DNA from 2 places in the Imbroritus primus genome. Region 1 is predicted to be linked to the other one. Evidence: predicted binding sites of a transcription regulator. Region 1 holds the regulator's gene; the other holds the start of a gene.
The links. Region 1 encodes NrdR, which represses ribonucleotide reductase genes. Its sites were predicted from a motif close to CACNANATNTNGTG; they were not measured.
Positions count from the first base shown of each region.

Region 2: a site for NrdR is predicted at 2,316-2,329, ahead of ACQ3C8_RS12235 (ribonucleoside-diphosphate reductase subunit alpha). Genes of this name have one in related genera too.

Region 1 covers NZ_OZ201293.1:757,205-761,623, forward strand. Annotated here, with positions in the region: gene ACQ3C8_RS03415 (PilW family protein) at 1-851, opposite strand, end outside; gene pilV (type IV pilus modification protein PilV) at 848-1,441, opposite strand; gene nrdR (transcriptional regulator NrdR) at 1,589-2,056, opposite strand; gene glyA (serine hydroxymethyltransferase) at 2,232-3,479, opposite strand; ZMP/ZTP riboswitch at 3,596-3,698, opposite strand; gene ybgC (tol-pal system-associated acyl-CoA thioesterase) at 3,833-4,237, shown strand; gene tolQ (protein TolQ) at 4,234-4,419, shown strand, end outside.
Region 2 covers NZ_OZ201293.1:2,667,357-2,671,775, forward strand. Annotated here, with positions in the region: gene ACQ3C8_RS12235 (ribonucleoside-diphosphate reductase subunit alpha) at 1-2,218, opposite strand, end outside; gene ampD (1,6-anhydro-N-acetylmuramyl-L-alanine amidase AmpD) at 2,503-3,078, opposite strand; gene ACQ3C8_RS12245 (sigma-54-dependent transcriptional regulator) at 3,083-4,419, opposite strand, start outside.

The DNA of each region.
Region 1 (4,419 bases):
CTGCCGGGATCCTGGGCGTTGCTGTAGCTCGGGCCGAACAGGCTGAACGCCGTGTCGCTGGCGGGTTCTGTGCTGGCATTGTCACCGCGGATTACCATGCTGACCTTGACTGCAACCACACGTTTCCAGTTTGCCTCGGTCATGGCGCCGATGGCATTGGCCGGCACGAACTGATCTGGCACGCGGTCGTTGTTGCCGTCGATGCCATACAGGAAATGCAGGCTTTCCACCCCCTTGACCAGGCTGATGCGACGCCATGCACCGGTTTCCCTGCCTTGCGCATCGCGCACGCGGAACTGACAGAACAGTTCTGGCACGTTGTTGCTGCCGGTGGCGACAAAGAACTGTGCGACGCCCCTGCCGTCATCGACATTCTCGGGCGCCGGCTCACCCACGCCCATGCCGGAGCAGTCCACCATGGTGTTGTCGGGCAACGTGGGATCGTCGCTGCGTCCGGAGCCGACAAAACGGACCTGGAGCATATCGCTGCCGGCCACACCGACCTGTTCGCAGGCCGGCTGTAGCGAAGCCGTCGGGGCGGCGCAGTTATCGAGCCCAAAGATATTGGGTGCGGCATTCATGTCGCCGGTGATGCCAACCCGCGCGCCGCCATTGCGTGGCGCCCAGTTTTCCCACGCTGACTGCCGGATCAGTCGCACCACGACATCGAGCGCAAACTGTCCCTTGTCCTCGATTTGCGTGGTATCACCGATCGACGCGTAGCTTTGCCGGCTGGTGAGGAAGAAGGTCAGGGCCGCGATCAGCAGCAGCATGGCGAGCGTGATCGAGACCATCAGTTCGATCAGCGTAAAACCGGAGGCAGGCGCGCGGTGCCGGGCGGAGGCAGTCATGGCAGGGCGACGATGACGAGTTGCGGGCGCGTGGCCAAGTCGGTGACATCGGCACGCGTCTGGCCGAGCAGCGGCCGCTCCACCCACCCGAGCTTGATGACGATGGGTGCCGTGCCGGCTCCTGCAGCGGGATTGCAGCCCCATGGGCTGTAGCCCGCCGCTTGCCAGCTGACATCGTCACGGCAGACCACCGCACGCGCACCCGGCAGCGAGAGGCGTGCACGGCGCACCCATTCATCCACATCGAAGCGTGCCAGCAGCGGTGCGCAGACCGTTGTCACATCGGAGCAGGGCGTCGTATAGAAATTCTGTACCGGCGTGGGATTGGCGCCCATCGACGCAGTATCGAACAGGTAGGGGTTGTTGGCCGGATTGGGCGTCTGGCTCGCCGGCAGGTTGGCGCGCATCTTGTCCGCCAGTTCGGTGGCGAGATGCATGGCAACCGTGTCGTAGGAAGATTGCTGCGAGAAGCGATATGAAGTGAGCAGCAGCCCGGCAATGCCCAGTACGCCGATGGTCAGCACCAGCACGGAAACCAGCGCCTCTAGCATGGCAAAGCCATGCGCATGCGACACGCGACACCGGTGCATTGCTCCCCTCCACCCGTCCGCACATTGCGCTGGTCGTGCCCGGATGTGTTGTTGTGAACCGGAGTGCCAGGAATGTGATCTGAAGTCAACTATACAATTTGTTACATTCGCGTAGTTGTATCAGAATTTCGCCTGTCCGCAAAAAAATTACGCCTTTGGAGGGGTGTTTCCCTGGAATTCATCGAGCATGTCGCGGAATTCCGACACATCCTCGAAACTACGGTACACCGAGGCAAAGCGGATATAGGCGATCTTGTCGAGTTTTTTCAGTTCCCGCATGACCAGTTCACCGAGGTGACTGGTCACGATTTCCTTTTCGCCGCTGGCCAGCAGCTTTTCTTCAATGCGCAGGATGGCCTCATCGACAGCCTCGGCCGAAACCGGCCGCTTGCGCAGGGCGAGCCGCATCGAATCCTTCAGCTTGGCGCGCGTGTAGTCCACACGGCTGCCGTTTTTCTTGACGATGGCCGGAAATGCCAGTTCGGTGCGTTCGTAGGTGGTGAAGCGCTTGTCGCAGGATTCGCAGCGGCGGCGGCGGCGCACGGCATCAGCATCGTCCGACACGCGCGTGTCGAGAACCTGGGTACTTGTATGGCCGCAAAAAGGACATTTCATGCTGGGTCGCCGCGGGGATCAACAGGCCGTAAGCCTGGATGGGTCGTTGGATTCTTGGGTGGCAAACGCTGCATATATTGTCAGCGCACGCCTGCGGCAAGGCAAGATCAAAAAAAACGGCAGGCGAGGTGCGCCTGCCGTTTCTGCATGAGCCGGCATGCCGGCCCACACCGCGTCAGCCGTAGACCGGAAAACGCTTGGTCAGCGCGCTGACCTGCTCGCGCACGCGGGCGATGTTGGCGGCATCGTGCGGGTTGTCGAGCACGTCCGCCATCAGGTTGCCCACGATCTTCGCTTCGGCTTCCGTAAAGCCACGGGTCGTCATGGCGGGCGAGCCGACGCGGATGCCCGAGGTCACAAACGGCTTTTCCGGATCGTTCGGGATAGCGTTCTTGTTGACCGTGATATGGGCCTCGCCGAGGATGCGCTCGGCTTCCTTGCCGGTGATCGACTTCGCGCGCAGGTCCACCAGCATCACGTGGCTTTCCGTGCGGCCGGAGACGATGCGCAGGCCGCGCTCGATCAGCGTCTCGGCCAGCACCTTGGCGTTCTTCACGACCTGTTCCTGATAGGCCTTGAATTCCGGCGACAGCGCTTCCTTGAAGGCCACCGCCTTGCCGGCGATGACGTGCATCAGCGGACCGCCTTGCAGACCCGGGAAGATGGCCGAGTTGATCTGCTTCTCGAACTCGGACTTCATCAGGATCACGCCGCCGCGCGGGCCGCGCAGGCTCTTGTGCGTGGTGGTGGTGACGAAGTCGGCGAACGGCACCGGGTTCGGATACACGCCCGCGGCGATCAGGCCAGCGTAGTGTGCCATGTCCACCATGAAGTACGCGCCAATGTCCTTGGCAACCTTGCCGATGCGCTCGAAATCGATGCGCAGGGCATAGGCCGAGGCACCGGCGATGATCAGCTTGGGCTTGGTTTCACGGGCCTTGCGCTCGAGCGCTTCGTAGTCGATGGCCTCATTGGCGTCGAGGCCGTAGCTCACCACGTTGAACCACTTGCCGCTCATGTTCAGGGCCATGCCGTGCGTGAGGTGGCCGCCTTCGGCCAGGCTCATGCCCATGATCGTGTCGCCCGGCTGCAGCATGGCAAAGAACACGCCCTGGTTGGCCTGCGAGCCCGAATTCGGCTGCACGTTGGCAGCTTCCGCGCCGAACAGCTGCTTGACGCGGTCGATCGCCAGCTGCTCGGCAATATCGACATACTCGCAGCCGCCGTAGTAACGCTTGCCAGGGTAGCCCTCGGCATACTTGTTGGTCAGCTGCGAGCCCTGGGCTTCCATCACGGCTGGCGACGTATAGTTTTCGGAGGCGATCAGCTCGATATGATCTTCCTGACGCTGGTTTTCCTTCTGGATGGCACTCCAGAGCTCCGGGTCGATCTGCTCGATCGTTGAGCGGCTACGGTCAAACATGTGAATACACCTGTATTTTTGGAGAAAGATACGGGGATCAGGGACAGGCCGGGGAAGACTGAGGTCCCATCACCGGCTTTCGTCCGGCTGATCAATCGGGACACACCCTGCTTCCCATTCGCTGCCCAGGCGATCGGCAGGCGCACTGTGCATTGCGCCAGATATACCCCGCGTTTCCTCGTGGTGAACCCACTGAACTCGCCAGTCACGCAGGGTGGAATGGTTGCCGCGAGTGTACGACAGGACTTCGCCCCCTGCAAGTCGCGCGGCCGGCGGCCGGTGCGTAACCGCCTGTAACATAAAATTCGCGGGGTGGTCCATGAATGGCAAGGAGCATCCCTTACAATAGCCGGATGTCCGTATTTCAATGGCCTGTCCGGGTGTATTGGGAAGACACCGACGCTGGTGGCGTCGTGTTCTATGCCAACTACCTCAAGTTTTTTGAACGCGCGCGCACCGAGTGGCTGCGCGCGCTTGGCGTCGACCAGCAGGCCCTCGCCGACGAGGCGGGCGCTGTCTTCGTGGTCCGCAGCACCGCCCTCGACTACGCCGCGCCGGCCCGGCTGGACGATGTGCTCGATGTCCGTTCGCGCATGGAACGCGTGGGCGGCGCCTCGGTCCATTTCCTCCAGGAAGCCTGGCGTGGCGAACAGCTGCTCGTTTCCGGTACCATCCGCGTGGGTTGCGTCGACCGGGCGACTTTCCGGCCGATGCCGATTCCCGCTCCCGTCCTGACTCTCATCAAAGCTGCCGCATGAACCCAATTCCGCACGTCGCGCACGACATGTCGATCCTGTCGCTGGTCCTCAATGCCAGTCTGCTGGTGCAGGCCGTGATGGCCCTGTTGCTGATGCTGTCGCTGTTCTCGTGGACCTATATTTTCCGCAAGTCGTTTGCGCTGCGCAGCGCACAGACCCAGACCGAGAAGTTCGAGCGCGAT
Region 2 (4,419 bases), 1.3 Mb from region 1:
GCTCTTCGGCCAGCAGCTTGAGCGAGTCCTGCGGCAGGATGCCGCGATCCCACAGCGAACCACGGTAGCTGCTGTAGCGGCCGCGCTCTTCGGCCAGCTCGGTCGAAGCCCAGTAGGCGTAATAGCAGACAGCTTCCATCGAGGTATCGGCGAACTGCACGGCAGCGTCGCTGGCGTACGGCACGCGCATGGCGTGCAGGCAGTCCTGGAAGCCCATGATGCCCATGCCGACCGGACGGTGGCGCAGGTTGGAATCGCGCGCCTTCTTCACCGCGTAGTAGTTGATGTCGATCACGTTGTCGAGCATGCGCATGGCGGTGCGGATGGTCTTCTTCAGCTTGTCATGGTCGAGCACCATGGCGCCGCTGGCGTCGGCCTTCATGTGGGCCAGCAGGTTCACCGAACCGAGATTGCAGACGGCGATCTCGCTATCGTTGGTGTTCAGCGTGATCTCGGTGCACAGGTTGGAGCTATGCACCACGCCCACGTGCTGCTGCGGCGAGCGGATGTTGCACGGATCCTTGAAGGTGATCCACGGGTGGCCGGTCTCGAACAGCATGCCGAGCATCTTGCGCCACAGCTGCACTGCCGGGATCTTCTTGAACAGCTTCAGTTCGCCGCGTGCGACCTTGTCTTCATAGGCGACATAGGCTTCCTCGAAGGCCTTGCCGAACTTGTCGTGCAGGTCCGGGCAGGTGGACGGCGAGAACAACGTCCAGTCACCGCCTTCCATGACGCGCTTCATGAACAGGTCGGGAATCCAGTTGGCCGTGTTCATGTCGTGCGTGCGGCGGCGGTCGTCGCCGGTGTTCTTGCGCAGCTCGAGGAATTCCTCGATGTCGAGGTGCCACGTCTCGAGGTAGGCGCATACCGCGCCCTTGCGCTTGCCGCCCTGGTTCACCGCCACGGCGGTGTCATTGACCACCTTGAGGAATGGCACCACGCCCTGCGACTTGCCGTTGGTCCCCTTGATGTGCGAGCCGAGCGCGCGCACATTGGTCCAGTCATTGCCGAGGCCGCCGGCGAACTTCGACAGCAGCGCGTTTTCCTTGAGCGCTTCGTAGATGCCGTCGAGATCATCCGACACGGTAGTCAGGTAGCACGACGACAGCTGCGAGCGGCGCGTGCCGGAGTTGAACAGGGTCGGCGTGGACGACATGAAATCGAACGACGACAGCAGCTGGTAAAACTCGATGGCGCGCGCTTCGCGGTCGATCTCGTTGAGCGCCAGGCCCATGGCGACGCGCATGAAGAAAGCCTGTGGCATTTCGATGCGTACATCGTTGTGATGCAGGAAGTAGCGGTCGTACAGCGTCTGCAGGCCGAGGTAGTTGAACTGGAAATCGCGCGAGGCGTCGAGCGCCGCACCGAGCTTTTGGAGGTCGAACTGGGCCAGCTTCTCATCCAGCAGTTCGGCGTCGATGCCGCGCTTGATGTACTTGGGGAAGTACTCGGCGTAGCGCGTCACCATTTCGCCCTGGGTCACTTCCTCGCCGAGGATTTCCTTGCGGATGGTGTGCAGCAGAATACGTGCGGTGACCTGGCTGTAGGCCGGGTCCTGCTCGATCAGGGTACGCGCAGCGAGGATGGCGGAATCATAAACCTGCGACATCGGCACGCCGTCGTACAGGTTCTTGATGGTCTCGGCCAGGATCGGCTCGGGATCAACGGCATCGCCCAGGCCTTCGCAGGCTGTCACGATGACATTGCGCAGCGCGGCCATGTCGAGCGGACGCGTGACGCCGTTGTCGGTGACGTTGAGGCCGGAGAAGTTCGGCTGCTGCTGGGTTTCGCCAGCCAGCGCACGCTCCTGCGCACGCTTTTCACGGTACAGCACGTAGGCGCGGGCCACATCGTGCGCGCCCGAGCGCATCAGGGCCAGTTCAACCTGGTCCTGCACATCTTCGATATGGAAGGTGCCGCCATGCGGGCGGCTGCGCAGCAGCGCGCGCACCACCACCTGGGTCTGCTGCTCGACCAGCTCGCGCACGCGCGCCGAGGCAGCGCCCTGGCCACCGTTCACGGCCAGGAAGGCCTTGGTCATGGCCACGGCAATCTTGGTCGGTTCAAAGGCCACGACGGCCCCGTTGCGGCGGATGATCTTGTAATCCTGATAGGCCCGTGCGTCCCCCGACAGGGCGGCCTGACCTGCTTGACCCGATGCGGTGGCAACGGGGGCGGGATTACCCGACGAAACGGGTGTCTGCGTCGTTTGCATATGGACTCCTGGTGACCAGTGTTCTTGTGACGGAAAAGCCGCCCATGAACACGGGCGGCGATTGGATGATGGGTGTTGCGCTGCTGTGCGACGAAACCACTATATCTAGTAGTTGTTTCGATCTGTTGACACTAAGTATAGTGACTTCTCGCCAGATGACCAGTCTTGACAAGCGTGTTTTTGGTGCCGTTCAAGGCGCTCGACGCAATGCAAAAAACCGTTGAGCATTGATGGCGCAAGGGGTGGGCGCCTCTCGCGCGACGGCATTTTCCGCAAAAAATATTTTACTTTCCCCACCGTTGGTAGGGGAACCGTTCCGCCGGCCAGGCGGACATGCGCATCAGCCTCGGCCAGTCGAAGTACGGACCGGGATCGGTCTTGCGGCCCGGTGCGATGTCCGAATGGCCCGCCACGGCGCGGATCGGATAGCCCCCGGCCAGTTCAGCCAGAACACTGCACACGGCGTGGTACTGCGCGGGCTCGAACGGCCGGTCGTCGCAACCTTCGATCTCGATGCCGATGGAGAAGTCGTTGCAGCGCGTGCGCCCGAAAAAATCGGAGGCGCCCGCATGCCAGGCACGCTCGGCGCAGGAAACGAACTGGACAATGGCGCCGCTGCGCTCGACCAGGAAATGCGCAGAGACCTGCACCTGATGAATGGTTTCGAAGAACGGATGACGCTGCGGATCCAGCCGATTGGTGAAGAACGCAGCAATATCGCCGGTGCCGAACTCGCCCGGCGGCAGGCTGATATTGTGCAGCACCACCAGATCGACCGCGATGCCTGGTGGCCGGGCATCGCAGTTGGGCGACGGCACGTGACGCACACCACGCATCCAGCCGCGCGCGTCGAGCGCCATGTCGTCACCCACCATCGCCCGCCTCCTTGTCGTCACGGATGCCAAGCTGCGTCATGCGATAACGCAACTGGCGAAAACTGAGACCCAGCAGCGGCGCCGCCGCAGTCCGGTTGAAGCCGGTCTGGCGCAGGGCCTGCAGGATGATCTGGCGTTCGGTGGTTTCCAGCAGTTGCGGCAGGTCGACAGGCAAGGTCACCGCTGGGGCCGAGGAATCCCCAGCCGCAGGCATCGCGGCCGCAGGCCCGGACAAGGTAACGGCATCTGGGGATGAAGACGCTGCAAAAGCTGCGGCCGCTCCGGCCGGCAGCGATGCTGGGGCCGGTACCTCAGGCGCCACCGGCGCCGGCGGCTGGCTTTCCTGTGGCGCTTCCAGCGTCCCCAGGTCGCCCACTTCAATCACCTCGTGCTGTGCATAGGTGTAGGCCCGTTCAAGCAGGTTCTCGAGTTCGCGCACGTTGCCAGGAAAAGCATAGTCCGCCAGTGCCGCCAGCGCTGCCGGAGACAGCCGGCGGGGCTGGGCATCGCCGTAACGCGCTGCCAGCTGCGCGAGAATCGCCGTGGTCAGCTGCGGCAGATCCTCGCGGCGCTCGCGCAGCGTCGGCATGCGCAGTTGCAGCACGTTGAGACGGTAGAACAGATCCTTGCGGAACCGTCCGGCGGCCACCAGTCCAGCGAGATCCTGATGGCTGGCGCACATGATGCGCACGTCCACCGCTTCCTCGCGACTCGCGCCGATGCGGCGCACCCGGCGCTCCTGCAGTACGCGCAGCAGCTTGACCTGCATGGGCAACGGCAGGTCGGCCACTTCATCGAGCAACAGCGTGCCGCCATGCGCAGACTGGAAGAAGCCACCCCGGTCGGTATCCGCGCCGGTAAACGCCCCCTTGGTCACGCCGAAGAACTCGGCTTCCATCAGGGTTTCGGGAATCGCCCCGCAATTGACGGCGACGAAGGGCTTGGCGGCGCGCGCGCTCAACGCGTGCACGGCGCGCGCGGCACGCTCCTTGCCGCTGCCGGATTCGCCGCCGATCACCACGGGCGCCATGCTGCGCGCCAGCAGTGGCAGGGCGTGATGGACCGCGCCGATGGCCGCCGAACGGCCTGGCAGGAGATCGGTCACCAAGCCGCACTCCTGCGGCACGGGCGCGCGCCCGTTGCGGTCCAGCGCATTCATCACCAGCGTGCGCAGCTGTTCCAGCGCTACCGGCTTGGCGATGTAGTCGAAGGCCCCGGCCTTGAGCGCCTCCACGGCGTTGTCGGCGCTGCCATAGGCAGTGACGACCGCCACCGGAATGCGCTGCGGGGCGGCAGCCAGTTCGCGCACCAGTTCGATGCCCAGGC